2 regions of the Roseateles sp. genome follow, and region 2 is predicted to be linked to the other one. Evidence: predicted binding sites of a transcription regulator. Region 2 holds the regulator's gene; the other holds the start of a gene.
What was found. The regulator sigma-54, encoded in region 2, starts transcription at its own class of promoters, with help from an activator protein. The targets are predictions, from matches to a motif close to TGGCANGNAANCTGCTTT.

Region 1 (14,696 bases), 3.8 Mb from region 2:
TCAGAACGGTGGCCGCAAGGAAGAAGGTTCGGTGCTGGGCGGTTTCGCAGCCGGCGCCGCTGGTGTCGGCATCCTGGGTGGCCTGCTCGGCGGCGACGACGAGTAAGCTGGGGGCGGTCGAAGCGCAGCCCATTCAAGAAAAGCGGCCGAGGGCCGCTTTTTTTTGGTGAACGGGTGAACAAGTGAACGGGTGAACAAGGCACCCCGATCGAAAGCTCCATCCACGATTCACCCATTCACCCATTCACCCATTCACCCATTCACCCATTCACCCGTTCACTTCTCCTCCTCCCCCCCACCCATGCCCGTCCAATCCTTCAGCCGCGTCGCCGATGCCTTCTGGCGCGCGGCCGCCTACTGCCTGCATCCGCGGGTGATCGCCTTGTCCCTGCTGCCCTTGCTGCTGGCCGCGGCCTTGGCGCTGGGCCTCGGTTATTTCTTCTGGGAGCAGGCGGTGGCTGGGGTGCGCGCCACGCTGGAGTCCTGGCGCTTGATCGAAACCCTGCTGGGCTGGCTCAGCTATGTCGGTCTGGGCGGTTTCCGCTCGGCCTTGGCACCTTTGCTGGTGCTGGCCCTGAGCTTGCCGGTGGTGGTGGTGCTGAGCCTGCTGCTGGTGGCTCTGCTGCTGACGCCGACCGCGGTCAATCTGGTCGCCCAGCGCCGCTTTCCGCTGCTGGAGCGCAAGCGGGGTGCAGTTTTTGTGCAGTCGCTGCTCTGGTCCCTGGGCCACGCGGCCCTGGCCTTGCTGGCCTTGCTGATCAGCCTGCCTTTCCTGTTCATCCCGCCCTTGGTGCTGATCTTGCCGCCGCTGATTTGGGGCTGGCTTGGCTACCGGGTGTTCGCATACGACGCGCTGGCCGAACATGCCTCGGTGGCCGAACGGCGCCAGCTGCTGCGTCTGCACCGCCTGCCTTTGCTGGGTCTGGGCCTGCTGACCGGTTACCTGGGCGCGGCCCCGGCCGCCATCTGGGCCTTCGGTGTGATGGCCGTGGCCCTGGCTCCTTTGTTGATCCTGGTGTCGATCTGGCTCTACACCTTGATCTTTGCCTTTTCTTCGCTGTGGTTCAGCCATTACTGCCTAGCCGCACTCCAGGAGCTGCGCCAGAGCCGCAGCACCGGCGCCGCCCCCGTCGAACTGCTGACGCCCATCCCATCCCTGCCTAGGCAAGAAGAGTCATGAAAATCGGTTTGATCATCATTGGCGACGAAATCCTGTCCGGCAAGCGCCAGGACAAGCATCTGTCCAAGTTCATCGAGATCCTGGCCGCGCGCGGCATGAGCTTGGACTGGGCTCAGTACTTGGGCGACGACCGCGCCTACATCAGCGCCCGGCTGCGTGAGGCCTTCGCCAGCGGCGACCTGGTGATCAGCTGTGGCGGTATCGGCGCCACGCCCGACGACCACACCCGCCAGGCCGCTGCGGCCGCACTGGACCGCGAACTGCTGCTGCACCCGGAGGCGCGCGCGCTGATTTGGGAACGCATCCAGAACATGGCGGCGGAGAAGGGCGAGACGGTCGACCCCGAGCACCTCGACACCCTGCGCCGCCTGGAGATGGGTGTGTTTCCGGTCGGCGCCGACATCGTTCCCAACCCCTTCAACAAGATCCCGGGTTTTTCGGTCGGCACGGTCTATTTCGTGCCCGGCTTCCCGGTCATGGCCCATCCGATGATGGAGTGGGTGCTGGACCAGCGGCACGCCGATCTACAGCGCCCGGTGCAGCGCCAGGAACTGTCCCTGATCGTCCAGGGGGCGATGGAGGCCAGCCTGACACCGCTGATGGAACGGGTGGAAGCGGAGTTCCCCGGCATCAAGGTCTTCAGCCTGCCCAGCGTGGATCACCCGCAGTGGGGTCGCCACATCGAGCTGGGCGTCAAAGGCCCGGCCGAACAGATGGACGCGGCCTACCAAGCACTGAAAAGTGGCGTGATCCAATTTGGTGCTGTCGTGAGCACCGAGTTGGTGCGATGAGCGGCGCCGAATTGCACCGTTTTGGTGATTGAACGTGAAAACTCGCTCGCTCGCCCGGTTCCAGAGCCTGGGGTCGGACCATAATCCCGCAGCTTCGGCGGCTCTGTGCGCCGGCGCGGTGCGGCAGCTCGTGCTGTGTGCCCGTCTGCATGCGCAGTGCGCACCGGAGTGCCGTAAGTTGGCACACAAACTGCTTTATTGAACTGGCGCGGCCTGTGTCTTACGGCGCAGTGCCAGCCAAACAAATACCTACGCATCCGCAAGCTTTCTCCCGCTACTTACCCGTTTAGGAGTTTCTGATGGCCAAGACCGTCGCCGACGTGATGAAGATCGTCAAGGAAAACGAAATCAAGTTCGTTGATTTCCGTTTCACCGACACCCGCGGCAAGGAGCACCATGTGTCGGTGCCCGTGTCCCACTTCGACGAAGACAAGTTCGTCTCCGGCCATGCCTTCGACGGTTCGTCCATCGCCGGCTGGAAGGGCATCGAAGCCTCGGACATGCTGCTGATGCCCGATCCGAACACGGCCAATATCGACCCCTTCTTCGAAGAGCCGACGCTGATCCTGTCCTGCGACGTGGTCGACCCGGCCGATGGCAAGGCCTATGAGCGCGACCCGCGTTCGCTGGCCAAGCGCGCCGAAGCCTATCTGAAGGCTTCGGGCCTGGGCGACACCGCCTTCTTCGGCCCTGAGCCTGAATTCTTCATCTTTGACTCGGTGCGCTGGGGCAATGACATGTCCGGCGCGTTCTTCAAGATCGAGTCGGAAGAGGGCGCCTGGAACACCGGCAAGGAATACGACCATGGCAACTCGGGCTACCGCCCGACCGTCAAGGGCGGCTACTTCCCCGTGCCCCCGGTCGACAGCGGCCAGGACATGCGCTCGGAGATGTGCCTGATCTTGGAACAGCTGGGCATCCCGGTTGAAGTGCACCACCATGAAGTGGCCAACGCCGGCCAGATGGAAATCGGCACCCGTTTCAGCTCCCTGGTCGAGCGCGCCGACTGGACGCAGCTGCAGAAGTACGTGGTCGCCAATGTGGCCCATGCCTATGGCAAGACCGCCACCTTCATGCCCAAGCCCCTGGTCGGCGACAACGGCTCCGGCATGCACGTGCACCAGTCGGTCTGGAAGGACGGCAAGAACCTGTTCGCCGGTGACGGCTATGCCGGTCTGAGCGATTTCGCCCTGTATTACATCGGCGGCATCATCAAGCACGCCCGCGCCCTGAACGCCATCACCAACCCCGGTACGAACTCGTACAAGCGTCTGGTGCCTGGCTACGAAGCGCCGGTCAAGCTGGCTTACTCGGCCAAGAACCGCTCGGCCTCGATCCGCATTCCTTACGTGGCCAACCCCAAGGGTCGTCGCGTCGAGGCACGCTTCCCCGATCCTTCGGCCAACCCCTACCTGTGCTTCGCGGCACTGCTGATGGCCGGTCTGGACGGCGTGGAAAACAAGATCCATCCGGGCGAAGCCGCCACCAAGGATCTGTACCACCTGCCGCCGGAAGAAGACGCGCTGGTGCCCACCGTCTGCCACAGCCTGGACCAGGCCCTGGAAGCGCTGGACAAGGACCGTGCCTTCCTGACCAAGGGTGGCGTGTTTACCGATGCTTACCTTGACGCCTACATCGATCTGAAGATGCAGGAAGTGACCCGTCTGCGCATGGCCACGCACCCGGTCGAGTTCGATATGTACTACGCACTGTGATGGCTGCCGGCCGCCAGCGTGCTGATCGGTGCGCTGAAGGCCGGGCTTTCACGAGCCGCCAGGCTCATCTCGAAGGACGGCTCAGGCCGTCCTTTTTCGTGGCCGCTGCGTTTGCCGGCCTTCGGCCGCGCACTTGCGCGCTTGGCCCGGCCGCGCTTGGGCCACAATCGCGCCATGTTGAACCGATCTGCTCCGCCGATGCCCGCCTATCGCAAGACGCGCCGCATGACGCGCCGCACGGATCCGCTGGTTTGGGCCGTTTGCTCGCTGGCGGTCTGGGCCGCCGCGGCGCAGGCCCAGGGCACGGTCTACCGTTGCCCCGGCCCGCCGGTGCTCTACACCGACGCCGTGTCGGCCAAGGAAGCCCAGGAGAAGGGCTGCCGCACGATCGAGGGCTCGCCCATCACCATCCTGCAGGCCCCCAAGCCGCGGGCGGCCGGTACCGGAAATGCAGGCCGTGCTGATGCCACGCCACCGGCGCGCGCCAGCAGCGACGGCGGCCGGGTCGACCCCAACCAGCAGCGCAGCCGCGACGGAGAACGTCGGCGTGTGCTGGAAACCGAGCTGCGCGAGGCCGAGGAACGCCTGGCCGCGACGCAGCGTGAATACGCCGGCGGCAACGCCGAGCGACGTGCCGATGAGCGCAACTACCAGCGCTACCTGGACCGCATGGCCGAACTCAAAGCCAGCATCGCGCGCCAGGAAAGCGACGTCGCGGCGCTCAAACGCGAAATCAGCAAGCTGCCGTCCTGAGGCCCGGTGTATCGCGCCGGCTCCGGGGCCGCGCAGCCGCACTCAGGAGTTGTTGTCATGAGCCCAAGCGCTCCCATGTCACTCGGGGCTATTCAAGCGTCCGAGCGCACCCCGCCGGCCTTTGATGCTCTGGACATGCTGGCCACCATGGTGGCCGTGGTCCGGCCCGATGGCGAATGCCTGTTCGCCAACACGGCCTTCGAAAACGTCATGGGCCTGTCGCGCCGTGCCGTGCAGCGCAGCAGCCTGTATGACTGGTTTGCCGAAGCCGGCCGCCTGCGTGACACGGTCGAGGGCGTGGCCCGCAATGCTTATTCCAGCAGCCGCTTCGATGCCTTGCTGCGCCGCGGCGTGCGGCCGCACGAGGTGCTGGTGCCGGTGCACGTGATCGTCTCGCAGCTGGAGGCCGGCTCGGCCACGCCGCGCGGTGGCGACCTGGTCTTGATCGAGCTGATCGAGAACGCCCAGCAGACTCGGCAGGACCGCGAGGAGCGCACGCTCGACCAGGTGCAGGCGACCAAGGAGCTGACGCGCAATCTGGCGCACGAAATCAAGAACCCGCTGGGTGGCATCCGCGGCGCCGCGCAGCTGCTGGCCATGGAGCTGGCACCCACCGAGTTAGGCCCTGAGCTCAGCGAGTACACCCAAGTCATCATCCATGAGGTCGATCGCCTGCAAAGCCTGGTCGACCGCCTGCTCGCGCCGCACCGCCACGCGCCGGTGGTGGCCGATGTCAACATCCACGAGGTTTGCGAGCGGGTGCGAGCCCTGGTGCTGGTCGAGCACCCGCGTGGCCTGGTGATCAAGCGCGACTACGACACCTCGCTGCCCGATTTCCGCGGCGACCGCGAACAGCTGATCCAGGCCGTGCTCAACATCGTGCAAAACGCCGCCCAGGCCTTGCAATCCCGCATGGCGGCCGGTGATGCCTCCATCACCTTGCGCACACGGGTGGCGCGCCAGGTGACCATTGGTAAGCAGCGCTGGCGCTTGGCATTGGAATTGCATGTCGAGGACAACGGCCCCGGAATTCCGGCCGAGATTCGTGATCGCATCTTCTTTCCCCTGGTGTCGGGGCGAGAGGGTGGTTCCGGCCTCGGCCTGACGCTGGCGCAGACGATCGCCCAACAGCACCAAGGCATGATCGACTGTGAAAGCGAACCGGGCCGGACCGACTTTCGCATCACCTTGCCCCTGCCCTAGAGGGAACCAGCCGCATGAAATCCATCTGGGTTGTCGACGACGATCATTCCATCCGCTTCGTGCTGGAGAAGGCCTTGAGCCGCGAGGGCCTGCCCGTGCGCACCTTCAGCAACGCCCGCGATCTGCTGGCCGCGCTGGAGGAGGACAGCCCGCAGGTGCTGGTGTCCGACATCCGCATGCCCGGAGGCTCAGGTCTTGACCTGCTCGCCAAGGTCAAGGCCCGCCTGCCGCATCTGCCCGTCATCATCATGACGGCCTACTCCGATCTCGACAGCGCCGTGGCGGCCTTCCAGGGCGGTGCGTTTGAATACCTGCCCAAGCCCTTTGACCTGCCGCGTGCGGTCGAGTTGATCCGCCGCGCCCAAGAAGAAAGCCAGCGCGAGGCCGTGGCCGACGAGGCCGCCGCGCAAGTGCCCGAGATGCTGGGCCAGGCGCCCGCCATGCAGGACGTGTTCCGCGCCATCGGCCGCCTGAGCCAGAGCCATGTGACGGTGTTGATCACCGGCGAGTCGGGCTCGGGCAAGGAACTGGTTGCGCGCGCACTGCACAAGCACAGCCCGCGCGCCGAGGGGCCCTTTGTCGCCATCAACACGGCGGCCATCCCGAAGGACTTGCTGGAGAGCGAGCTCTTCGGCCACGAGCGTGGCGCCTTCACCGGCGCGCAGGCCACACGGCGCGGCCGCTTCGAGCAGGCCGACGGCGGCACGCTCTTCCTCGACGAAATCGGCGACATGCCGCTGGAGCTGCAGACGCGGCTGCTGCGCGTGCTGTCCGATGGCCAGTTCTACCGCGTCGGCGGCCACAGCCCGCTGCGCGCCAATGTGCGCGTGATTGCCGCCACCCACCAGAACCTGGAGTCGCGCGTGCGCCAGGGCGCCTTCCGCGAAGACCTGTTCCACCGCCTCAATGTGATCCGCCTGCGCCTGCCGCCGCTGCGCGAGCGGCGTGAGGACATCGGCGTGCTGGCGCGCTTTTTCCTGCAGCGCAGCGCGACCGAGCTGGGCGTCGAGACCAAGCGCCTCAGCGAGGCTGCGCTGGCCCAGCTGCTGGCTTTTGACTTCCCCGGCAATGTGCGCCAGCTGGAAAACATCTGCCATTGGCTCAGCGTCATGGCGCCCAGCCAGGTGGTGGAAGCCAAGGATCTGCCCCAGGAGCTGTTGCAGCCGACTGCCTCGGCCGAGTTGACGCTGGAGCGCAGCGAGGACGCGCCAGCGACCTCAGGCGAGGCTTCTGCTGCCGCCGCGCCTCAATCTGGGGCGCATGTGCCAGCGGCTACGCCCCTGCCTGGTGCGGGTGTGGCCAGCGAAGCCTGGGTGATGGAGATGGCCCGCGAGGCGCGCCGCCTGCTGGCCGCGGGCGAGCCCGAGGTCTGGGAGCTGCTGAGCCGCCGCTTCGAGGCCAGCCTGATCACCGCCGCGCTGGAGCTGACTCATGGCCGCCGCATCGAGGCGGCGCAAAAGCTGGGCATCGGCCGCAACACCATCACGCGCAAGATTCAGGAATTGAACCTGGACGTCTGAGGCCCCGATGGGCTGCGTGCAAGCCCTGGGTCGGCGGGGCAACTGGCCTCACTACACTGCGGCGTCATTACACGATGGAGCACATGCAGCATGAGTCGACTTTTTCACTGGCGTGAGGTGCCGGCCCGAGACGGGCAGGCGGTACAGACCGACGAGCGCCTGCCCTGGCCGCAGACCCTGGCCATGGGCTTGCAGCATGTGATCGCCATGTTCGGCGCCACGGTGCTGGCGCCGCTGCTGATGGGCTTCGACCCCAATGTCGCCATCCTGATGAGCGGCATCGGCACCCTGATCTTCTTCCTGATGGTGGGCGGCCGCGTGCCCAGCTATCTGGGATCGAGCTTTGCTTTCATCGGCGTGGTGATCGCCGCCACTGGCTACACCGGCGCCGGACCTAACGCCAATATCGGGCTGGCTCTGGGCGGCATCATCGCCTGCGGCGCGGTCTACTTCGCCATCGGCGCTTTGGTGTCCTGGCTGGGCACGGGCTGGATCGAGCGCCTGATGCCGCCGGTGGTGACCGGCGCCGTGGTGGCCGTGATCGGCCTGAACCTGGCCGCCATCCCGATCAAGAACATGGCGCCCACCGGCTTCGATGCCTGGATGCAGGGCGCCACCTTTTTGAGCGTGGCCCTGGTGGCGGTGTACAGCCGCGGCATGGCCCAGCGCCTGCTGATCCTGCTGGGCCTGCTGGCGGCCAGCCTGCTCTATGCGCTGTTGACCAATGGCCTGGGCCTGGGCAAGCCGATCGACTTGTCGGGTGTGGCCAATGCCGCTTGGGTGGGCCTGCCGCGTTTTGCCAGCCCGGTCTTCGAGCCCCAGGCCCTGCTGCTGATCGTGCCCGTGGTGGTGGTGCTGGTGGCCGAGAACCTCGGTCACCTGAAAGCCGTCAGCGCCATGACCGGCCGCAATCTCGACGCCGACATGGGCCGTGCCTTCATGGGCGACGGCCTGGCCACCATGGTCAGCGGAGCCGCCGGCGGCACCGGCGTGACCACCTATGCCGAGAACATCGGCGTCATGGCCGCCACCCGCATCTACTCGACCGCCATCTTCGTGATCGCCGGCCTGCTGGGCGTGCTGCTGGGCTTCAGCCCCAAGTTCGGGGCGCTGATCCAGGCGATTCCGCTGGCGGTGATGGGCGGGGTCAGCATCGTCGTTTTCGGCCTGATCACCGTGGCCGGCGCCAAGATCTGGGTGGACAAGCGGGTGGACTTCAGCGACAGCCGCAATCTGCTGGTGGTCGCCATCACCCTGGTGCTGGGCACGGGCGACTACACCTTGAAGCTGGGCAGCTTTGCGCTGGGCGGCATCGGGACCGCCACTTTCGGCGCCATCCTGCTCTACGCCCTGCTGTCACTGGGGCGCAAGGACTGAGGTTCTTCAGGCTGCAGCGGCGCGCTTGTCGAGGTAGACGCCCAGGCCTTGGGCGTTGAGCTCGATGTCCATCTCCAGCAGGCCCAGCTGCGCCACCAGGCTTTGCGTGCAGCCATGGGCATGCAAGCGCGGCAGGTAGATCGCCTCCAGCCCGGTTTTCAGAAAAGCGTGGCGCTCGGGGCTGGCGCCGAATGGCGCCGCATGGGCCAGGGCCACCATCTCGTCGATCTGCTCGCGCAGCAGCTGGCCCAGGCGCTGCACCTCGGCCACGCTGCCGCCGACGCGGCTGTAGTGGGTCAGGAACATCTGCGTGGGCTGCAGGGCCAGCAGGCGATCCATCGAGGCCTTCAGTGCCTCGGGCTCGAACTGCACCGGCGTGCTGGTCGGCAAAGCCCAAGCACCTTGCGCGGTGTCGAACTCGCGGTAGCTCAGGCCAAAGGTGTCGCCGGTGAAGCAGCCGCGGCTGTGCGCATCCCAGATGCAGTGGTGGTGGCGCGCATGGCCGGGGGTATCCAGCAAGAGCAAGGGTCGGCCGGCCAGGTGCAGGGTCTCGTCATCGCTGCTGGCCCGCGCCCGCTCGGCCGGCACCGGCACGAGGCGGCCGTAGGAACGCTGCATCTCGGCCTCGCCGTAGACGGCCTTGGCGCCCATGTACAGCGCGGTCGGGTCGATCAGATGTCGCAGGCCACGCGGGTGCACGACCAGGCGCGCCTGGGGCAGGGACTGCATCAGCAGGCCCACGCCGCCGGCATGGTCCAGATGCACATGGGTGGGGATCACCCAGTCCACCGCTTCCGGGCCCAGGCCCAGATCGCCCAGCGCCGCCAGCAGGCGCGGCACGGCGTGGTTGGTGCCGGTGTCGATGAAAGCGGCGCGGCCGGACTCCACCACCAGATAGGCGGCGTCGAACTGCGGGCGCTGGAAGCCGGTGTCGATGGCATAGATGCCATGGCCGAGGGGCTGGACAAAATCATGCATGGCGGGGGTGTCTCCGGGCTCACTTCTAGAATCCGCCCACCTTAACTGATGTCGCGACATTGCCATGGCCGTGCATGAAATCTTGAAGATGGGTGACCCGCGCCTGCTGCGCGTGGCCCAGCCGGTCACGAACTTCGGTACGCCGGAGCTGCGCGACTTGATCGCCGATATGTTCGAGACCATGAAGGCGGCCAACGGCGCCGGCCTGGCCGCGCCGCAGATCGGTGTCGACCTGCGCCTGGTCATCTTTGGCTACCAGAGCAATGTGCGCTATCCGGACGCGCCGCCCGTGCCGCCGACCGTGCTGATCAACCCCGAGATCGAGCTGCTCGGCGCGGCAGATGAAGAGGGCTGGGAGGGCTGCCTCTCGGTGCCCGGTCTGCGCGGCGTGGTGCCGCGTCATGCGCGCCTGCGCTACCGCGGTTTTGACGCCGAAGGCCAGGCCTTCGAGCGCGAGGCCGAAGGCTTCCATGCCCGCGTGGTCCAGCATGAATGCGACCACCTCGACGGCATCCTCTACCCGATGCGCGTCAAGGATTTCAGCCGCTTTGGCTTCACCTCGGTGCTGTTCCCGGAGCTGGACCCGGCGGCAGACGATTGAGACGCTCCTTTCGGGTGCGTGGCCTGCACCTCGCACGCCGCTGTGGTGATTGTTTGTAAAGACGGTCCTCCGCGGCAGCAGACGGCGCGTTGAGCTGGGGTCACAGGAGCTTGTCATGAAAGTTGCCGCCCGAAATTTGTCTGCCACTGCTGCGCTGGCCTGGGCCTGGCGCAGCTGGCTGTGCCTGGCCTGCTTGGTGCTGGGCCTCAGCGCTTGGCAGCCGGCCCAGGCCCAAGCCGCGCCAGGCAGCGACCCGCCGACGCGTGCCGGTCGGGTCTCCGAAGTCATCGGCGATGCCTGGCTGTTCGACGCCGAGAACAAGGAATGGACGCGCGTGTTGCGCAACCAGACCATCTCCGAGGGCGACCGCCTGCGCACCGACGATCGCTCGCGCGTCAGCCTGCGGGTCGGCTCCAGCAGCTTCTGGCTCGATGAGCGCAGCGACCTGGAGATCAGCCAGCTCGACGAGGGCCGCGTGCTGCTGCTCCTGGCCAAGGGCGATATGGGGCTGCGCCTGCGTTCGCAGGAAGCAGTCAGCGAATACAAGGTGATGACCCGCGAGGGCCTGTTTTTTGCCGAGCGCGAGGGCTTGTACCGCGTTGAGCAGATGGACCGCGGCAGCCGTGGCTTTGCCTTGCAGGGCCGTTTGCGCTTTGAATCGAGCAAGGGCGAGGGCACGCTGCCGGTCTGGCTGCAGGACGGCGAGCAGGCCGAATTCTGGTGGGCCGGCGGCCCGCGCACCGAGCGCCAGCGCCTGCAGGGCGATGGCTTCATTGACTGGCTCAGCGCACAGAGCCGCAGCGAGGGCGACAGCGTCAACGCAGGCCTGAGCCAGCGCTATGTCTCGCCCGAGATGACGGGCGCCGAAGATCTGGACCGCCATGGCCGCTGGGAACAGTCGCCCGAGTACGGCGCCGTCTGGTTCCCTTCCGTGGTCGTGGCCGACTGGGCACCGTATCGCTACGGCCACTGGGCCTGGACGCGCCACTGGGGCTGGAGCTGGGTGGACGATGCGCCCTGGGGCTTCGCGCCGTTCCACTATGGCCGCTGGGTCAGCTGGAATGGCCGCTGGTGCTGGTCGCCAGGCCGCTATGTGGCGCGCCCGGTCTACGCCCCGGCTTTGGTGGCCTGGGTGGGTGGCCCCTCAGTGTCTGTGGGCATCAGCATCGGTGGCGGCGCTCGCCCGCCGCGCCCGCATTACGGCTGGTACCCGTTGGCCCCGCGTGAAGTCTATGTGCCGGGCTTCCGCCACAGCCCGGGCTATGTCCAGCGCCTGAACAACCATTTCGATCGCGACCCGGTGACCGTCAACAAGCCGCGCAGCAACCGCGAAGTCGGCGGTGCCATCAGCTATCTGCCTGGCGCCGGTGGACCGGTCCGTGCCATGCCGGCTGCTGACAGCGGCCCGGTGCGGCCCTTGCCTGCGGCTCCGGCGCGCCAGGAGCTGGCCACGATGCTGCCGCAGCGGCCCGCCATGAGCCCTGAGGGCCCGGCTGGACGCAGCGCGGCCGATGTGCCTTGGCGCAATGACAACCCGCTCGCCAATCGCCGCCGCGATCAGCAAGTCCCGCGTGAGGAGAGGGAAGCGCGTGAACAGCGTGTTGGACCGCAGCGTGGCGAGCTCAGCGCTCCGGCGCCGCAGAGCTCGGGCGGCCCGGCCGATGTGCCTTGGCGCGGTCGTGACCGTGACCGTGCAGCGCCGCCGGTGCAAGTGCAGCCGCAAGCTCCGGTGCAGCCGGCCCTGCCGCCGAACATGCCCTGGGCCGATCGTCCGGGAGCCGACCGTTCCGAACGGGCCGGCCCGCAGCGCCCGGATCGTGGCGACAGTCGTATGGAGCGTCAGATGGAACAACGCCCAGTCGAGCGTCCGCCCGAACGCATGCGCTCGGCCGAGCCGTCTGCTCTGCCCATGCGCCCGGCGCCAGCGCCGCAGCCTCAAGCTCAGCCGCAGCAGCCGAGCAAGAGCGAGTCACAAGGCCCGCAGCGGGAGCGTGGCAACGCCGACGGGCCGCCGCGCCGCAACGGCGAGCGGGAGCGCTAAGACAGGCGCCTCCGGTTGACTCTTGAATGCAGCGCCGCTGCCGGCCCTTGGGCCGCAGCGGCGTTTCTCTTTCCCTGTCCCTCTGCGCTCAGAGCAAGGGTTTGAGCACCGGCCAGACTTGGTCCAGCATCAGAGGATGGGCCTTGGCCAGGGGGTGGATGCGGTCGGCCTGGAACCAATCCTGGGCATCCGGCCGCTCGGCAAAACCGGCCAGCAAGAAAGGGGTCAGGGCCACCTTCTCGGCCTTGGCCACCTCGCTGAACAGGCCGGCGAACTCGCGCCCATAGCTGGCGCCGTAGTTCGGCGGCACCTGCATGCCAAGCAACTGCACCTTGGCGCCGGCCGCCTTGCCCGCGCGCACCATGGCCAGCAAATTCTCGCGGCTGTTGGCCAGAGGCAGGCCGCGCAAGGCGTCGTTACCGCCGAGTTCGATGATGAGCACGGCGGGCCGGTGCAGCTTGAGCAAGGTGGCCAGGCGGGCACGGCCGCCGGCCGTGGTGTCGCCGCTGATGCTGGCATTGATGACGCGGTAGCGGCGCCCCTGGGGCAGCTTCTGCTCGGCCAGGCGCTGTTCCAGCAAGGCCACCCAGCCTTGGCCGCGGCTCAGGCCGTATTCGGCGGACAGGCTGTCACCGAGCACCACCAGCGTGCGCTCGTCGGTTTTCGTCTGTGCGCTGGCAAGACCCGCGAGCCCACTGCCCGCGATGCAGACGCTACAGTGCAAGGCCATGCGCAGTGCGGCCCGCCGGGCCGCTTGCGCGACGGGCTCTGCTTTTCTGTCCTTCATTCTTTGGGTTCCGCCATGTCCGAAATTCTTGTGGAAGTCGATCACATCAACAAACGGGTGCAGGACGCGACCGGCGAGCTGGTGATTCTGCATGACATCAGCTTCAGCCTGCGGGCACAGGAGTCGGTGGCCATCGTCGGTGCCTCGGGCTCAGGCAAGAGCACTTTGCTGGCCATCCTGGCCGGGTTGGACACACCCAGTGCCGGCACCGTGCGCCTGCGCGGGCAGGACTTGTTTGTCCTCGATGAAGACCAGCGGGCCGCGGTGCGCGGCGCCGAGCTGGGGTTTGTGTTCCAGAGCTTTCAGCTCTTGCCCAATCTGACCGCGCTGGAGAACGTGATGCTGCCGCTGGAGCTGCGCGGCGATCCGCAGGCGCGCAGTCTGGCCACGCAGATGCTCGGCCGTGTGGGGCTGTCCGAGCGCCTGGGCCATTACCCGCGCGTGCTCTCTGGCGGTGAACAGCAGCGTGTGGCCCTGGCGCGCGCCTTTGTCGTGCGGCCCGCCTTGCTGCTGGCCGATGAGCCCACCGGCAGCCTCGATTTCGCCACCGGCGCGGCCGTGATGGAGCTGATGTTCGAACTGAACCGCGAAGCGGGCACGACCCTGGTGCTGGTCACCCATGATCCGGCGATTGCGCGTCGCTGCCAGCGTCAGCTGCGGATCGAGGCCGGTCGCTTGGTCGAACAAACGGCGACGGCGCTCCGGGACGAAGCAACGGCCGCCGTCTGAGCGCTGCGCTCAGGCCGCGCGTGCGCGCTGACGCAGGCGCCTCCAGCGCTCGCCGCGGATGACGGCCCACCAGCCGATGTAGACGACCAAATAGGCCGCTGAGCCCAAGGCCAGGCCGGCCAATGGCAAGCCAATCAGCAGCGGTTCACCCAGAGCCTGCACCCAGGCCCAGGCCGAGGGCAGCCAGCTGGCTGGTTCGCTCCAGGTGATGGCCAGCATCTCCGGTGTGGCAATCGGCCCGCTGTGCCCCGAAGCCAGGCGACCGAGCGCGATGGCCAGGCTCCAGATCGGCACCAGGGTGAAGGGGTTGGTCAGCCAGGTCGCCGCAATGGCCGCGGCGACATTGGCGCGGCAGATGATGGCCAACACGGCCGCCAGCACCATCTGCGTCGGCAGCGGAATGACGCCGATCGCCAGGCCCACGGCCACGCCCATGGCGACCCGACGCCGGTGCGCCACCCACAGCCAGGGGCGTGGGGCGAGGTAGTGGCCGAGCCAGCGCAGGCCCGGTGTCTGGGCCAGAGTGTCTGGGTGCGGCAGGACGCGGCGGGCGAGACGGGATGCGGGCAAACGAAACCTCGGATCGATCGGTGAACGACGTGCCCTTGGCCGTAAAAAACCCGCGGAAAGCCTGAGGGCCTTGCGCGGGTTGGGTCTGGCTGGGCCTGACGGGTACGGCGTGTGTGGTCGGACAAGAAAACGTGGTGCCTGCGAGCGCGGTCAGCGCTTGCGCCGACAGCTGCTTGAGCTCGGCACCACGGGCCTCATCAGTTGGCGAACTTGTAGTCCGTCTTGGCCTTGCTCTTCAGCTCTTGCTGATACGCGCCGACCTTCTGCTGCTGCAGACGCTGGACGATCTGAGCCTTGACATCATCGAAAGCCGGGAACTGGGCTTCGCGGGTGTCTTCGACCTTGATGATGTGGAAGCCGTACTGGGTCTTGACCGGCTCATCGGTCATTTCGCCCTTCTTCAGCTTGGTCACGGCAGCGGCGAACTCGGGCACGTAGCTGCTGGGCTTGG
Region 2 (14,696 bases):
CAGCGCACCGAGTTCAACGGTGATGTGGTGCTGAGCAAGGGCAGCCTGGTGCTGCGCGCCGAGAAGCTCGATGTGCGCGAGACCGGCGACGGCTACCACCAGGTCTATGCCAATGGCCAGACCGGCAAGCAGGTCAGCTTCCGCCAGGCACGCGACATTCCGGGCGAGGCCATCGAAGGCCTGGCCGACCAGCTCGAGTACGACACCCGCAGCGACACCGTGCGCTTCATCGGCAACGCCGTGGTGCGGCGCCTGCAAGGCACGACCGTGGCCGACGAGGTGACCGGCGCGGTCATCCTGTTCGACAACCGCAGCGAGGTGTTCACCTTGGAAGGCGGCCAAAGCTCGCCCCACCCGAGCGGCCGTGTGCGCGTGGTGATGATGCCGCGCGGCGCCGCCTCGGAGCCCGCCGCCACGCCGGCTTCGGGCATCCAGCTCAAGCCGAGCACCAGCCTCAGCCCGCGCAAGACGCCATGAGCGCCGGCCACCACAACGCGCCGGTGTCGGCGCTGGAATCCGGCGTGCGCAGCCGCCTCGAGGCGGAGGGCTTGGCCAAGAGCTATGGCGTGCGTCGCGTGGTCAAGAACGTGCACCTGGGCGTCAACAGCGGCGAGGTGGTCGGCCTGCTCGGGCCCAATGGCGCGGGCAAGACCACCAGCTTCTACATGATCGTCGGCCTGGTGCGCGCCGATGCCGGCGAGATTCGCATCGACGGCCAGTCGGTCGAGCACCTGCCCATCCACCAGCGCGCCCGCTTGGGCCTGAGCTATCTGCCGCAGGAAGCCTCGATCTTCCGCAAACTGACGGTGGAACAGAACATCCGTGCCGTGCTGGAACTGCAGCGCGACGAGCAGGGCCGCGCGCTGAAAGAGCCGCGCATCAAGGAACTGCTGGAAGCCCTGCTGCACGACCTCAGCATCGAAAAGCTGCGCGACAGCCCGGCGCCGGCGCTCTCGGGCGGCGAACGCCGCCGCGTCGAGATTGCCCGCGCCCTGGCCACCCAGCCGCGCTTCATCCTGCTGGACGAACCCTTTGCCGGCGTGGACCCGATCGCGGTGCTGGAGATCCAGCGCATCATCGGTTTCCTGAAGGCGCGCCAGATCGGCGTGCTGATCACCGACCACAATGTGCGCGAGACCCTGGGCATCTGCGACCGCGCCTACATCATCAGCGAGGGTTCGGTGCTGGCCGAGGGCACGCCGGACGAGATCGTCGCCAACGCCGATGTGCGCAAGGTTTATCTCGGCGAACATTTCCGCATGTGATGTGATGGCGAGCCTCCTGACAGCGCCGGGCCTGCGGCCATGAAGCAATCGCTCCAGGTTCGCCTGAGTCAGCATCTGGCGCTGACGCCGCAGCTGCAGCAGTCGATCCGTCTGCTGCAACTGTCCACCCTGGAACTGAACCAGGAAGTCGAGCAGATGCTGGCGCAGAACCCGCTGCTCGAAACCGAAGACGACTTCGCCGTCGCAGCGCCCGAACTGCCCGAGTTGCGCCAGGCCAGTGCCGCCGAAGACAGCGGCGCCGAGCGCGAACTGGGCGGCGGCGCCGAGGCCGAGGCCACGCCCGAGCTCAAGGCCGAGGACTTCGGCAACAGCGAGCGCGAGGACTGGGAGAACGGCACCGAGGGTGACGATTTCGACGGCATCCGCGAGCTGCCCAGCAACAGCGGCAGCGGCTCCGGCAGCAACGACGAAGACGGCGAGCGCAGCGAGCAGGAATCGGCCGAGATTTCCCTGCAAGAACATCTGCAGCAGCAGATGGCCGGCATGAGCTTGAGCGAATCCGACCAGCTGGCCCTGCGCCTGCTGATCGATTCCCTGAACGAGGACGGCCTGCTGGAAGACAGCCTGGAGTCGATTGCCGAGGCCTTGATCCCCGACGCGGGCGAGGACAGCGCGGCCGAACGCGAGGACCTGCTCGACCACCTGCGCATCGCCCTGAAGTGGCTGCACCATATGGACCCGGCCGGCGTCGGCGCCCGCGATCTGCCCGAGTGCCTGGTGCTGCAGCTGCGCCAGCTGCCGCGCAGCGCGCCGCAGGTGATCGCCATCATGATCTGCAAAAAGCACTTGGACCTGCTGGCCAAGCGCGACAGCCGCCGCCTGATGCTGCTGACCGGCGCCGACGAGCCCTTGCTGCGCGAGGCGCAGGCCCTGATCGTGGCGCTCGAGCCCAAGCCGGGCCGGCGCTTTGCCCACGGCCAGGCGCCGGCGGTGATTCCCGATGTGATCGTGCGCAAGGTCGGGCGCGAGCTGCGCGTCATCATCAACCCCGAGGTCGCGCCCAAGCTGCGCATCAACGAGCTCTACGCCAATGCCCTGCGCCAGACGCGCGGCGGCATCAGCAACAGCGCCCTGGGCGGCGCGCTGCAGGAGGCGCGCTGGTTCATCAAGAACATCCAGCAACGCTTCGACACCATCCTGCGTGTCTCCACTGCCATCGTCGAGCGCCAGAAAGGTTTCTTCAGCCACGGCGCCGTCGCCATGAAGCCGCTGGTGCTGCGCGAGATCGCCGACGAGCTGGGCCTGCATGAGTCGACCATCTCGCGGGTGACCACGGCCAAGTACATGGCCACGCCTTTCGGCACCTTCGAGCTCAAGTACTTCTTCGGCTCGGGCCTGTCCACCGAGGCCGGCGGCGAGGCCTCCAGCACCGCCGTGCGCGAGCTGATCAAGCAGTTCATCGCCGCCGAGAACCCGGCCAAGCCCCTGTCCGACAGCGCCCTGGCCAATATGTTGGAAGAACAAGGCATCCAGGTCGCGCGCCGTACCGTCGCCAAGTACCGCGAAGGCATGCATATTGGGACGACGACGATGCGGCGCGTGGTTTGAAGGGTGAGTGGTGAACGAGTGAACAGGTGAATGGGTGAACAACACACCACGACTCACCATTCACCTGTTCACTCGTTCACCCGTTCACCGCAGCTCACCAAACGTGAACACGCACACCGATTTCAGGTGATTCCCATTTCGAGGCATGCCATCATGCCGCCGACTTGGATCGTTACTTGAAAGGTCTGCCGTGAACACCATCCACCGCACCTCAGCTGACGCTCGCCTGCCCGCCCTGCTGATGCTCGCTGCCGGCCTGGCCTGGGCCGCACCCTCGCAGGCGCAGACTGAGGCTCAAGCCACGAGCAGCACCGCCTCCAGTTACAGCCGCGTGATCGCCTTCGGCGACAGCCTGTCAGACAACGGCAACTTCTACCGCGCCACGGGTGGCGCCGTGCCCCAGCCCGGCAACTATTTCCAGGGCCGCTTTTCCAACGGCCCGGTGGCCGTCGAGCACCTCGCCCAAGGCCTGGGCGTGAGCCTGCAAGACTACGCCTGGGGCGGCGCCCAGACCGGCTGGCTCAACGGCGCGGCGGTGGCTGCAGGCGCCCCGGCCGCCTTGCAAAACACCGGCATGCTCTCGCAGGTCGGCACCTTCCAGGCCGGGCTGGCCGGCATGGCCGCCGACAGCCAGGCGTTGTACCTGCTCTGGGGCGGCGCCAATGACTTCCAGTACCAGGGCTTCTCGCAGGCCACCGGACAAGCGGCCATCCAGAACCTCAGCAGCGCGGTCCAGACCCTCTACGGCCTGGGTGCGCGCAACTTCCTGATGCCGGGCCTGCCCGACCTGGGGCAGACGCCAGGCGGCCTCTCCTCCGGCCTGTCGGGTCAGCTGCATCTGCTGTCCCTGGGCTTCAACCTCGGCCTGAATCAAGCCATCGGCCAGCTGCGGGCCTTGCCCGGCATCGACATCCGCTATTTCGACGTCCTGGGCGCGCAGCAGGTCCTGGTCGACAACGCCGCCCAATACGGCCTGAGCAACGTCACCGAGGCCTGCTTCACCGGCTATGTCGGCCAGCCCAATGGCAGCACCTGCAGCAACCCCGACGGGTATATGTTCTGGGACCGCATCCATCCGACCGCGGTCACCCACAGCGTGCTCGGCCAGGGCATGCTGGCCGCCGTGCCGGAGCCGCAAACCCTGCTGCTGATGAGCTTGGGCCTGATGGCTGTGCTGGGCCTGAACCGCCGTCGCCGCGCCTGAGTACGGCCGAGGCGGCCAATCCTGGGACAATCGGGCCCATGGCCGCCAAAGAATCCCCCAAAGACCTGCACCACCTCTTCGTCTCCTGCCCCTCGGGCGTGGAGCGCCTGCTTGACGAAGAGGTGCGGGCCATCCTGCCCAAGACCCATATCGAGGTGCTGCGCGGCGGCATCGCGCTGAAGAGCGATCTCGAAGGCGTGATGAAGCTCAACCTCGAATGCCGGCTGGCGCAGCGCGTGCTGATCGAACTGATCTCGGGCGGCTACCGCCACGAGGACGACATCTACGCCCTGGCTCGCCGCATCGACTGGTGCGACTGGATCACACCGGCCGAGACCATCCGCGTCGACACCGTGGCCCAGCGCTCGCCGCTGCGCAGCCTCAACTTCGCCACCTTGCGCGTGAAAGACGCCATCTGCGATGTGCTGCGCGATGCCACCGGCGAGCGGCCCAGCGTCGACACCCGCTTCCCCGACCTGCCGGTGATGCTGCACCTCAGCGAAACCGACGCCACGCTCTACATCGACACCTCGGGCGAGCCCCTGTTCAAGCGCGGCTGGCGCGAGGACAAAGGCGACGCCCCGCTGAAGGAAACCCTGGCCGCCGCCATGCTGGCCGCGGCCGGCTGGAAGGGCACGCCCGAAACCGGCGGCGCCCTGCACGACCCCTGCTGCGGCTCGGGCACCATCGCCGTCGAAGCCGCGCAAATCGCATGTGGCATGGCCGCCGGCATGCAGCGCCGCTTTGCCTTCGAGCGCCAGCTGCCCTTCGTGCCCCTGCGTGGCCGCTGGCAGGCCATCAAGCAGGCCGCCAAGGACCGCGAGCATGCGCCCGCCGTGCCGATCTTCTGCAGCGATGTGGCCTTCCGCATGGTCGATTTCGCGCGCCGCAATGCCGAGCGCGCAGGCGTGGCCCAGTACATCCAGTTCAACGGCGGTGACGCGCTCGAACGCCCCGCGCCCGAGCTGCCCGAGGGCATGCCCGGCACCATCTTGATGAACCCGCCCTACGGCGAGCGCATCGAAGTGCGCGGCAAGGCCGGCAATGTGCAGATGAGCCGCGATGCTGGCGGCTCCGAAGCGCGCGATGCCGGCGACGACTTCTTCCCCCGCCTGGCCGCCCACTGGAAGCGCGCCTACACCCAGAACGCAGCCGGCTGGACCGCCTGGCTGCTCTGCCCGGACATGAAGCTGCCCAGCAAGATGCGCCTGAAGGAATCGCGCAAGTTCCCGATGTGGAATGGCCCGATCGAATGCCGGCTGTTCCGCTTCGACCTGATCAAGGGCTCGGCGCGCAAGGACAAGGGCAGCGGGGACGAGGCCAGCGCCGAGGCCTGAACGCCCGCCGGCTCAGGCTTCCGACAGTGCCAGCCAGCCGAGCACCGCCAGCGGCGCTGTATCGGCGCGCAGGATGCGCGGGCCCAGTTGCACGGCCACGAAACCCTGGGCACGGGCCGCGTCTTCTTCAGCGGGGCTGAGGCCACCCTCCGGGCCGCTGAGCACCAGGGTGTGAGTGGCCTGGGCCTGGGCGGCGGCCAGGGCCTGCAAGGGCTGGGCGGCCATCGGGCTGAGCAGCCAACGGCGCTGCCCGGCCGGCTGCGGGCCCAGGCCGGACAGCCATGAGGCCAGGGACTGCACTGCGCCGATCTCGGGGATGCGGCTGCGGCCGCATTGCTCGGCGGCGGCGATGGCCACACCGCGCCAATGCGCTTGCTTTTTCTCGGCCCGCTCGCCGCTCAGGCGCAGCACCGAGCGCTCGCTCATCAAGGGCTGGACACCACTGGCACCCAGCTCGGTGGCTTTCTCGACCACGCCGTCCATGCGGTCGTTGGCCGGCATGGCCAGGGCCAGGGTGATGTGCTGGCGCAATTCGCGCTGCACCAGCTGACGGGCCTGCAGATGCACACGCACCTCGCTGCGGCCCATGGCCAGCACTTCCGCCTGCCACTCAAACCCACTGCCATCGAACAAAGTCAGCGGATTCCCCGGCTGCAAGCGCAGCACCTGGACATGGCGGGCGGCACTGGGCGGCAGGCTCAGCTCGGACACTTCAGCGGCGAGCGGCTGATCGACATAAAAACGCGGCGGCATGGCGGTCCACGGCGCAAGCAGCGCGCCGTGCCTTTCAAATCAAGAAGTCGTCAGTGTGCCAGCGATCACGAGCCAGCCAAGTCGGCTGCCGTGCCGGCAAGAAGCCCAACTCAGAGCGGCAGGCCGAGATCGCGGCGCACCTCGGTCGCAGCGCCATCCCCCTGAGCCTGGCGAACCTCGTCGACAAAGCGCAGAGCAAGCTGCTGCATGGCCGCGAGATCGCCACAGCGCTCGACATCCAGCACCCAGCGGTAGCCCTTGATCAAGCCCAGACGCTGGCGAGCCGCGCTGGTGAGGAAGGCATAAAGCGCCTGCTGGTCCAAACTGGGCAAGGCGGGTGGCGCCACTGTTCGCACGGGCGCAGCGACCGACAGGCCCGCAGGAGCGATCAATCCTTGCTGAATCAGCAAGGCCAGATCTTCGGCCGTGGCGCCCTGAACCAACTCCAACCACTGCCCTGCGTTCTTGCTGCCGTCGATGAGCAAGAGCAGATTGCGCACGCTGCGCGACAAAGGCTGGGCGCGAGCTTTGATCTCTGCGCGGCCTTGCTCGGTTTTGACATAGGCCTGTTCAAGCATCACGAGTCCCCCCAGACAAACCTGACTCTAGGGGACTTGCACGCCACTCGGGCAGAAACCACAGCGACAACAAGCTCAGTTCTTGTCGCGTAGTTCACGCCGAAGGATCTTACCGACCGGGGTCTTGGGCAGCTCGTTGCGGAATTCGATGATCTTGGGGCGCTTGTAGCCGGTCAGATTGGCTTCGCAGTAAGCCCGGACATCGGCTTCGCTGACTTCCTTGCTGGCGCCGGGCTTGCGCACGATGGCCACCTTGACCGCCTCGCCTGCTTTCGCATCGGCGATGCCGACCGCCGCGCATTCCAGCACGCCGTCCATCATGGTGATCACGTCTTCCACCTCGTTGGGGTAGACGTTGAAGCCGCTGACCAGAATCATGTCCTTCTTGCGGTCGACGACGCGGAAATAACCTTGTTCGTCCACGGTGCCGATATCACCGGTTCGGAAGAAGCCATCGGCGGTCATGACCTGGGCGGTTTCATCGGGGCGCTGCCAGTAGCCGGCCATGACTTGCGGGCCACGGATGGCGATCTCGCCGGTGGCCCCGGGCGCGGCCAGCTGGCCGGCGTCGTCCAGCAGGCACAACTCGGTGCTGGGCAGAGGCAGGCCGATGGAGCCGGTGTAGCGCGTAAGGTTGGTCGGGTTGCAGCTGGCCACCGGCGAGGTTTCGCTCAAGCCATAACCTTCACAGATGGAGCAGCCAGTCTTTTCCAGCCAGAGCTTGGCCGTGGCCTGCTGCACCGCCATGCCGCCGCCCACCGAGATGACCAGATGGCTCCAGTCCACGGTGTTGAAGTCCTTGTGGTTGGCCATGGCCATGAACAAGGTGTTGACGGCTGGGAAGCAGTGGAAGCGGTGCTTGGCCAGCTCCTTGAACATGCCGGGCAGGTCACGCGGATTGGGGATCAGCACATTGCAGCCGCCCATATGCATGGCCAGCATCATGTTCGTGGTGAAACCGAAGATGTGATACAGCGGCAGGGCGGCAATGCCGACCACCTGCTCGCCGGCCGGCACCTTGCTGAGCGCCGGCATGTACCAGGCCTCGGCCTGCATCACATTGGCGACCAGATTGCGATGCAAGAGCACGGCGCCCTTGGACACGCCCGTGGTGCCACCCGTGTACTGCAGGACCGCGATGTCGTTGGGGCCGACTTTGGGCACCTTGTAGCTCAGGCTGCGCCCGCGCGCGACCGCGTCGCTGAAGGCCACGGCGCCGGGCAGCTCGAAGGCCGGCACCATCTTCTTCACGCGGCGCACCACGTAATTGACGATCAGGCTCTTGGGGAAGCCCAGCATCTCGCCCATGGAGGCGAGGATCACATGCTGGGTCGGCACCTGCTTGATCACATGCTGCAGCGTGGCGGCGAAATTCTCCAGGATGACGATGGCCTTGGCGCCGGCGTCCTTGAGCTGATGCTCGAGCTCGCGCGGCGTGTAAAGCGGGTTGACGTTCACCACCACATAGCCGGCCCGCAGAATGGCAGCCACCGCCACCGGGTACTGCAGCACATTGGGCATCATGACGGCGACGCGGTCGCCCTTTTCCAGGCCCAGGCTCTGCAGATAAGCGGCCAGAGCGCGCGAAACCTCGTCGATCTGAGCGAACTTGAGCGTGCGCCCCATCATGGTGTAGGCCGGCAGCTCCGGGTACTTGCGGAAGGCCGAATCCATCAGGTCCACCAGGGACGGGTACTGCTCGGCATGGATCTCGGCAGGAACTCCCTCGGGGTAGCTCTTGAGCCAGGTCTTCTCCATTGTCTTTGTCTCCATTCGATGCCCGGATTCTGACCGATGGAGCCCCCCCAACTTATCAGGGGATTCGATACAGGACTCTAGAGCGGCAAGGAACTGCCGGCCTCGGCGTTCACTCGATCGCCTTGACCATGTCCTCCACCACCTTCTTGGCGTCGCCGAAGACCATCATGGTCTTGTCCATATAGAAGAGCTCGTTGTCCAGGCCGGCATAGCCGGCCGCCATGGAGCGCTTGTTGACGATGATGGTCTTGGCCTTGTAGGCCTCGAGGATGGGCATGCCGTAGATGGGGCTGCCCTTGGTCAGCGCGGCCGGATTCACCACATCGTTGGCGCCCAGCACGATGGCGACATCGACCTGGCCGAACTCGCCGTTGATGTCCTCCATCTCGAAGACTTGGTCGTAAGGCACTTCGGCCTCGGCCAGCAGCACATTCATATGGCCGGGCATGCGGCCGGCCACCGGGTGGATGGCGTACTTGACCGTGATGCCCTTGTGCGTGAGCTTCTCGGCCAGCTCCTTGACCGCATGCTGGGCGCGCGCCACCGCCAGACCATAGCCGGGCACGATCACCACCGTCTCGGCATTGCCAAGAATGAAGGCGGCATCATCGGCGCTGCCGCTCTTGACCGAGCGCTGCACGGCGGCCCCGGCCGCTGCACTGGAGGTGTCACCACCAAAACCACCCAGGATCACATTGAAGAAGCTGCGGTTCATGGCCTTGCACATGATGTAGCTCAGGATCGCCCCCGAGCTGCCCACCAGAGAGCCGGCAATGATCAGCATGCTGTTGTTCAGGCTGAAGCCGATGCCGGCTGCCGCCCAACCCGAGTAGCTGTTCAGCATGGACACCACCACCGGCATGTCGGCGCCGCCGATCGGGATGATCAGCAGCACGCCCAGCGCAAAGCCCAGAGCCAGGATCAGGCCGAAGTCCAGCCAGCTCTGCGAATGCCAGAAGCCGAAGCAGAAGAACAGCGCCGCCAGGCCCAGGGCCAGGTTGAGCTTGTGCTGACCGGGGAAGGACACCGGAGCGCCCTGAAACAGGCGGAACTTGTACTTGCCCGAGAGCTTGCCGAAGGCGATCACCGAACCGCTGAAGGTGATCGCGCCGATGAAGGCGCCCAGCGCCAGCTCGATGCGGTTGCCGCCCGGAATCGGATCGCCCTTGGCCGTGATGGCAAAGGCCCAGGGCTCCAGCACGGCGGTCGCGGCGATGAAGACCGCGGCCAGGCCGATCATGCTGTGCATGAAGGCGACCAACTCGGGCATCTTGGTCATCTCGACCTTCTGCGCCATGTAAGCGCCGATGCCGCCGCCGACCACCAGGCCGGCCAGCACATAGGCCAGCCCCAGGCTCTGGCCGCCGGCCAGCTTGAGGATCAGGGCCACCGTGGTCAGCGCAGCAATGGCCATGCCGACCATGCCGAATAGGTTGCCGCGGATCGAGCTGGTCGGGTGCGACAAGCCCTTGAGCGCCTGGATGAAGCAGACGCTGGCGATCAGATAAAGCAGTGTGACGAGGTTCAGACTCATGACCGGCCCTCCGCGGCCTTGGTGTTCTTGTCGGTAGGCTTGGGCGCCTTCTTCTTGAACATCTCCAGCATCCGGCGCGTGACCAGGAAGCCGCCGAAGACATTGACCGCCGCCAGGGCCACGGCCAGGGTGCCCATGAGCTTGCCGAGATCGGTTTCGGTCAAGGCTGCCGCCAGCATGGCGCCGACGATGACGATGGCCGAGATGGCATTGGTGACCGCCATCAGCGGCGTGTGCAGGGCCGGCGTGACCGTCCAGACCACGTGGTAGCCCACGTAGATAGCCAGCACGAAGATGATCAAATTGGTGAGGGTGGGACTGACGAGTTCCATGGCAATCTCGGGTTAGGGCCTATTCACACTACGGATACTTGTGCGAGAGGGGCAGAAAGGGCCCCAAGCTAGGCGGACGACGAAGCCCAGGCTAGCCGCCTGGGCGAGGAGTTCAACGACGAATGGGGCCCTTTCTGCCCCTCTCCCGAAGGGTTGCCGCACAAATCACCGTGCACGTTGTTGCAAAGCCTCGCCGGGGGGTGACCCCGGCTTCGTTTTACGCCTAGCGCACGGTGATTTGTGAGGCAACGCATCAGGTATCCGTAGTGTGAATAGGCCCTAGCTGCGCTTGACCTCACCGCCCTGGCTGACCAGGCAGGCGGCGACGATGTCGTCATCGAGGGGCACGCTGAGCGTGCCGTCCTTGGCGAGGACGAGCTTGAGAAAGTCCAGCACATTGCGGGCATAGAGGGCCGAGGCATCGGCCGCCACCAAGGCCGGCAGATTGGTCTCCCCGACCAGGGTGACGCCATGCTTGACGACCGAGCGGCCGGCCTCGGTCAGCGGGCAGTTCCCGCCGATGCCATCGGCGCCACGGCCAGCGGCCAGGTCGACGATGACCGAGCCCGGCTTCATGCTGCGCACCATGTCCTCGCTGATCAGCTGCGGCGCGGCACGGCCCGGGATCAGGGCGGTGCTGATCACCACATCGGCCTGCGCCACGCGTTTGGCCACCTCGGCGCGCTGGCGGTCCAGCCAGCTTGGCGGCATGGGCCGGGCATAACCGCCCACGCCCTCGGCAGCTTCACGCTCTTCTTGGGTTTCGTAAGGCACATCGATGAACTTGGCGCCGAGCGACTCGACCTGCTCCCTGACCGCCGGCCGCACATCCGAGGCCTCGATCACCGCGCCGAGTCGCTTCGCCGTGGCAATCGCCTGCAGGCCGGCCACGCCGACACCCAGGATGACGACGCGCGCCGCCTTGACCGTGCCAGCCGCCGTCATCAGCATGGGGAAGAAGCGCTGATAACGCTCGGCCGCCATCATCACCGCCTTGTAGCCGGCGATATTGGCCTGGCTGGACAGCACATCCATGCTCTGGGCGCGCGAGGTGCGCGGCGCGGCTTCCAGGGCAAAACTGGTCAGGCCGGCGGCGGCCAGGGCCTGCAGACCGGGGCGGTCGAAGGGGTCGAGCATGCCCACGAGCGTGGCCCCCGACTTCATCAGGCCCAGCTCCTCGGCCTCAGGCCGGCGCACCTTGAGCACCAGATCGGCACCCAGGGCAGCGGCCTGCTCGACGATGTCGGCCCCGGCCGCAAGGTAGGCCTCGTCGGTGATGCTGGCCGCCAGGCCAGCCTCGCGCTCGACCTGCACGCTATGGCCTTGCGCCTTCAACTTCTTGACCGTCTCCGGGGTGGCTGCCACCCGCGTCTCTCCGGCCGCGCGCTCGCGCGGAACACCTATCTGCATGAGTCCCTCCTCGGGTCAATCAATGGATCTGTTCGTTCGGCTTGCGGGAAGCTTACACAATCAAGGAGACACTCCACCCCCGTAGACACCCCTGTAAGCGCGGAGCAAACGACAGATGACAAATCACGAACGCTGGAAGCCTTCGGTCACGGTAGCGGCCGTGGTCGAACGAGACGGCCGCTACCTGCTGGTCGAGGAGGAAACGCCCGAAGGCCTGATGCTGAACAACCCGGCCGGCCACCTTGACCCGGGCGAGACGCCGCTGCAGGCGGTGGTGCGCGAGGCGCTGGAGGAAACCGCGCGTGCGTTCACTCCCGAGTTCTTCCTCGGTTGCTATCTGGCGCGCTTCCAGCGGCCGGCGCGGCAGGAGGATGTCACCTACCTGCGTCTGGCTTTTGGCGGTACGGTCGGAAAAGAAATCGCGGGCCGAGTGCTGGACCAGGGCATCGTGCGCACGCTCTGGCTCAGCCTGGACGAGTTGCGCGCCACTGCAGCGCGCCACCGAAGCCCGCTGGTGCTGCGCTGCTGCGAGGACCATGCAGCAGGCCGGCGCCTGCCGCTGGACACGATTCAAGCCGATGCCACGCTGTTCGCGCCTCAAGTCAAGGACTGAGGACCCTACACTGTGCGCCGAACTCCAGGGATCCAAGCGGTTATGACGAAACGAATTCCAAAGCACAGGACAGGCCAGCTGCTGGCCCGCGGCCTGCTGAGCTTGTGCCTCAGCCTGGGCGCCGCCATGGCTCTTGCGCAGAGTCCTGGCTTTGAAGCCGCGCCCCAGCCCCTGATCATTGGTGACAGCTTGCTGCTGCGCTCCAGCGTGCTCAAGGAAACGCGCCGCATCAATGTCTACCTGCCCGAGGCTTACGCCCAGGCACCGCAAGCCGCCCAGCGCTGGCCGGTGCTCTACATGCCGGACGGTGGTTTGGCCGAGGACTTCCTACACATCGCCGGCCTGCTGCAAGTGTCAGTGGCCAATGGCACGATGCGGCCGTTCATCCTGGTCGGCATCGAGAACACCGAGCGCCGCCGCGACCTGACCGGCCCCAGCGCGGACCCGCGTGACCTCAAGATTGCGCCGCGCGTGGGCGGCTCGGCGGCCTTCCGGCAGTTCATCCGCGAAGAGCTGAAGCCTGCCATCCAGGCTCGCTACCGGACCACGACCGAGAGCGCGGTGATCGGCGAATCGCTGGCCGGGCTGTTCGTGGTCGAAACCTGGGTGCTGGAACCGACGCTGTTCGAGCGCTACATCGCCATCGACCCCAGCCTGTGGTGGAACCATGAAGGTCTGAAGACCCAGGCCGCCGAAACCTTGAAGGCGGGCAAGAACGGCACGCCAGGCCAGACGCCGCCGGCCTTTCTGTTCATGGCGGCCAGCCGCGAGCCCTCGATCCAACCCACGGTGACCCGCTTTGCCGAGCTCCTGCGCAGTCTGCCGGCCGAGCGCACGGGCCCCTGGCAGCATCTGGACATGCCGCAGGAGACCCACGCCTCGATCTACCACCCCGCGGCTCTGCTGGCTTTGCGCCAGATGTTCAAACCGACCCCGCCTTGAGGTCGACTTACCAGGCCTTCGCCGCGCTCAGAGCGGGCTGAAGGTCTGCACCACGGCCAGGTCGCCGGCCCAGACCGCCATTTGCAGCTGCAGGCCGACATACATGGCATCCAGCATGGCGAATTTGCGCTTGACCTCGGTGCGCTTGCGCGAAGGCACCTCCTCCAGCACCGGCTGCGGCGCTTCGTCGCAGCGCAGCTCGAAATTGCCGCAGTCGCTGGGCCGCGCGCCGATCTCGGACCAGAGCGCGTCATAGTTGGAGCTGATCTTGCGGCGGCGCCAGGGGTTGAGCGCCACACGGTCGCGGTTGCTGATCAGGATCAGGCGCTCGCAGCCCAGCGAGGCGCCGATCTGGCGCACCGCCTGCACCAGCACCACGCCGGGCCGGCAGCCATAGAAATCCTTGGTGGCTCGGCGCACCAGCTCGCGCGAACCCTCGCTGCGCCCACCCTGCAGACGGCCAATGGCCACGCAGGGCTGGCCCTGGCGGCGCATGAAGACGAAGGAGGCGCTGAACACCATCTCGCCATCGAGCATGAGGCGCAGGCAGAGGTCCCCCTCGCGGTGGCCCTCGTGAACGGCCGACAGCTCGACCTGGAAAGTCGCAGCCGATTTGCCACTCAGCTCACAGAGCACCAGGTTCTCGCGCGCCGCCCGAGCCAGCACCGACTCCAGCCCTTGTTCGAGCAGAAAGCCGTAGTGGTCCATCAGCAACTCCACCCGCCGCGCGCAACCCAGGCGGCGCGAAAAATAGGGGCGGTAGATCTTGCTCAGCAGCTTGGGGTGCTGGCGCACGGCTGACATCAAAACGGGGTGAGCGCTGACAAAGCTCATCCAACGCCGGGTCTGGGTCGGGTGCAAGAGGGCGCCGAGGTAAATCTTGAAACGATCCTTGGCGCTGATGCGGCCGCAGTAAGGGGTGATTCGAAAAGGATTCAGCTTCATGGCCGGCGCTCGCGGGGCGCAAAACGCCGCCGAATCATTGGGAGAGCCGGGACTGTAAAGTTATGTGAATGACAGTTCCACCATCGCTGGACGAGTGCCGGACACTGCACCAGCGCGGGGCACCAGCCAGCACTGCGACGCCGATGTCCCCCCTTGCGGGACAATCGCGGCCATGAACTCCAAGCAACGCATCGTCGTCGGCCTGTCCGGCGGCGTCGATTCCGCCGTCACCGCCTACCTGTTGAAGAAGGCCGGCCACGAAGTCGTGGGCATCTTCATGAAGAACTGGGAGGACGATGACGACAGCGAGTACTGCTCGTCCAATATCGACTTCGTCGACGCGGCCGCCGTGGCCGACGTGATCGGCATCGAGATCGAGCATGTCAACTTCGCCGCCGATTACAAAGACCGGGTCTTCGCCGCCTTTCTGCGCGAGTACCAGGCCGGCCGCACGCC

Region 1: the regulator sigma-54 is predicted to act here: its motif matches at 2,151-2,168, upstream of glnA (type I glutamate--ammonia ligase).

The regions. Positions count from the first base shown of each region.
Region 1 covers NZ_OZ253537.1:4,901,907-4,916,602, reverse strand. The annotation lists gene ACQY39_RS21130 (TIGR00266 family protein) at 1-106, shown strand, start outside; gene ACQY39_RS21125 (EI24 domain-containing protein) at 302-1,180, shown strand; gene ACQY39_RS21120 (competence/damage-inducible protein A) at 1,177-1,971, shown strand; gene glnA (type I glutamate--ammonia ligase) at 2,271-3,686, shown strand; gene ACQY39_RS21110 (hypothetical protein) at 3,885-4,439, shown strand; gene glnL (nitrogen regulation protein NR(II)) at 4,515-5,642, shown strand; gene ntrC (nitrogen regulation protein NR(I)) at 5,657-7,162, shown strand; gene ACQY39_RS21095 (solute carrier family 23 protein) at 7,253-8,539, shown strand; gene ACQY39_RS21090 (MBL fold metallo-hydrolase) at 8,546-9,517, opposite strand; gene def (peptide deformylase) at 9,582-10,118, shown strand; gene ACQY39_RS21080 (DUF6600 domain-containing protein) at 10,234-12,159, shown strand; gene ACQY39_RS21075 (arylesterase) at 12,248-12,946, opposite strand; gene ACQY39_RS21070 (ABC transporter ATP-binding protein) at 12,962-13,675, shown strand; gene ACQY39_RS21065 (DUF2062 domain-containing protein) at 13,685-14,245, opposite strand; gene ACQY39_RS21060 (peptidylprolyl isomerase) at 14,443-14,696, opposite strand, start outside.
Region 2 covers NZ_OZ253537.1:1,105,745-1,120,440, reverse strand. The annotation lists gene lptA (lipopolysaccharide transport periplasmic protein LptA) at 1-477, shown strand, start outside; gene lptB (LPS export ABC transporter ATP-binding protein) at 474-1,265, shown strand; gene ACQY39_RS04955 (RNA polymerase factor sigma-54) at 1,305-2,834, shown strand; gene ACQY39_RS04950 (SGNH/GDSL hydrolase family protein) at 3,025-4,038, shown strand; gene ACQY39_RS04945 (THUMP domain-containing class I SAM-dependent RNA methyltransferase) at 4,077-5,375, shown strand; gene ACQY39_RS04940 (16S rRNA (uracil(1498)-N(3))-methyltransferase) at 5,388-6,128, opposite strand; gene ACQY39_RS04935 (hypothetical protein) at 6,239-6,706, opposite strand; gene ACQY39_RS04930 (long-chain-fatty-acid--CoA ligase) at 6,782-8,464, opposite strand; gene ACQY39_RS04925 (NAD(P)(+) transhydrogenase (Re/Si-specific) subunit beta) at 8,574-9,998, opposite strand; gene ACQY39_RS04920 (NAD(P) transhydrogenase subunit alpha) at 9,995-10,330, opposite strand; gene ACQY39_RS04915 (Re/Si-specific NAD(P)(+) transhydrogenase subunit alpha) at 10,610-11,740, opposite strand; gene ACQY39_RS04910 (NUDIX hydrolase) at 11,856-12,353, shown strand; gene ACQY39_RS04905 (alpha/beta hydrolase) at 12,396-13,295, shown strand; gene ACQY39_RS04900 (DUF535 family protein) at 13,323-14,240, opposite strand; gene mnmA (tRNA 2-thiouridine(34) synthase MnmA) at 14,413-14,696, shown strand, end outside.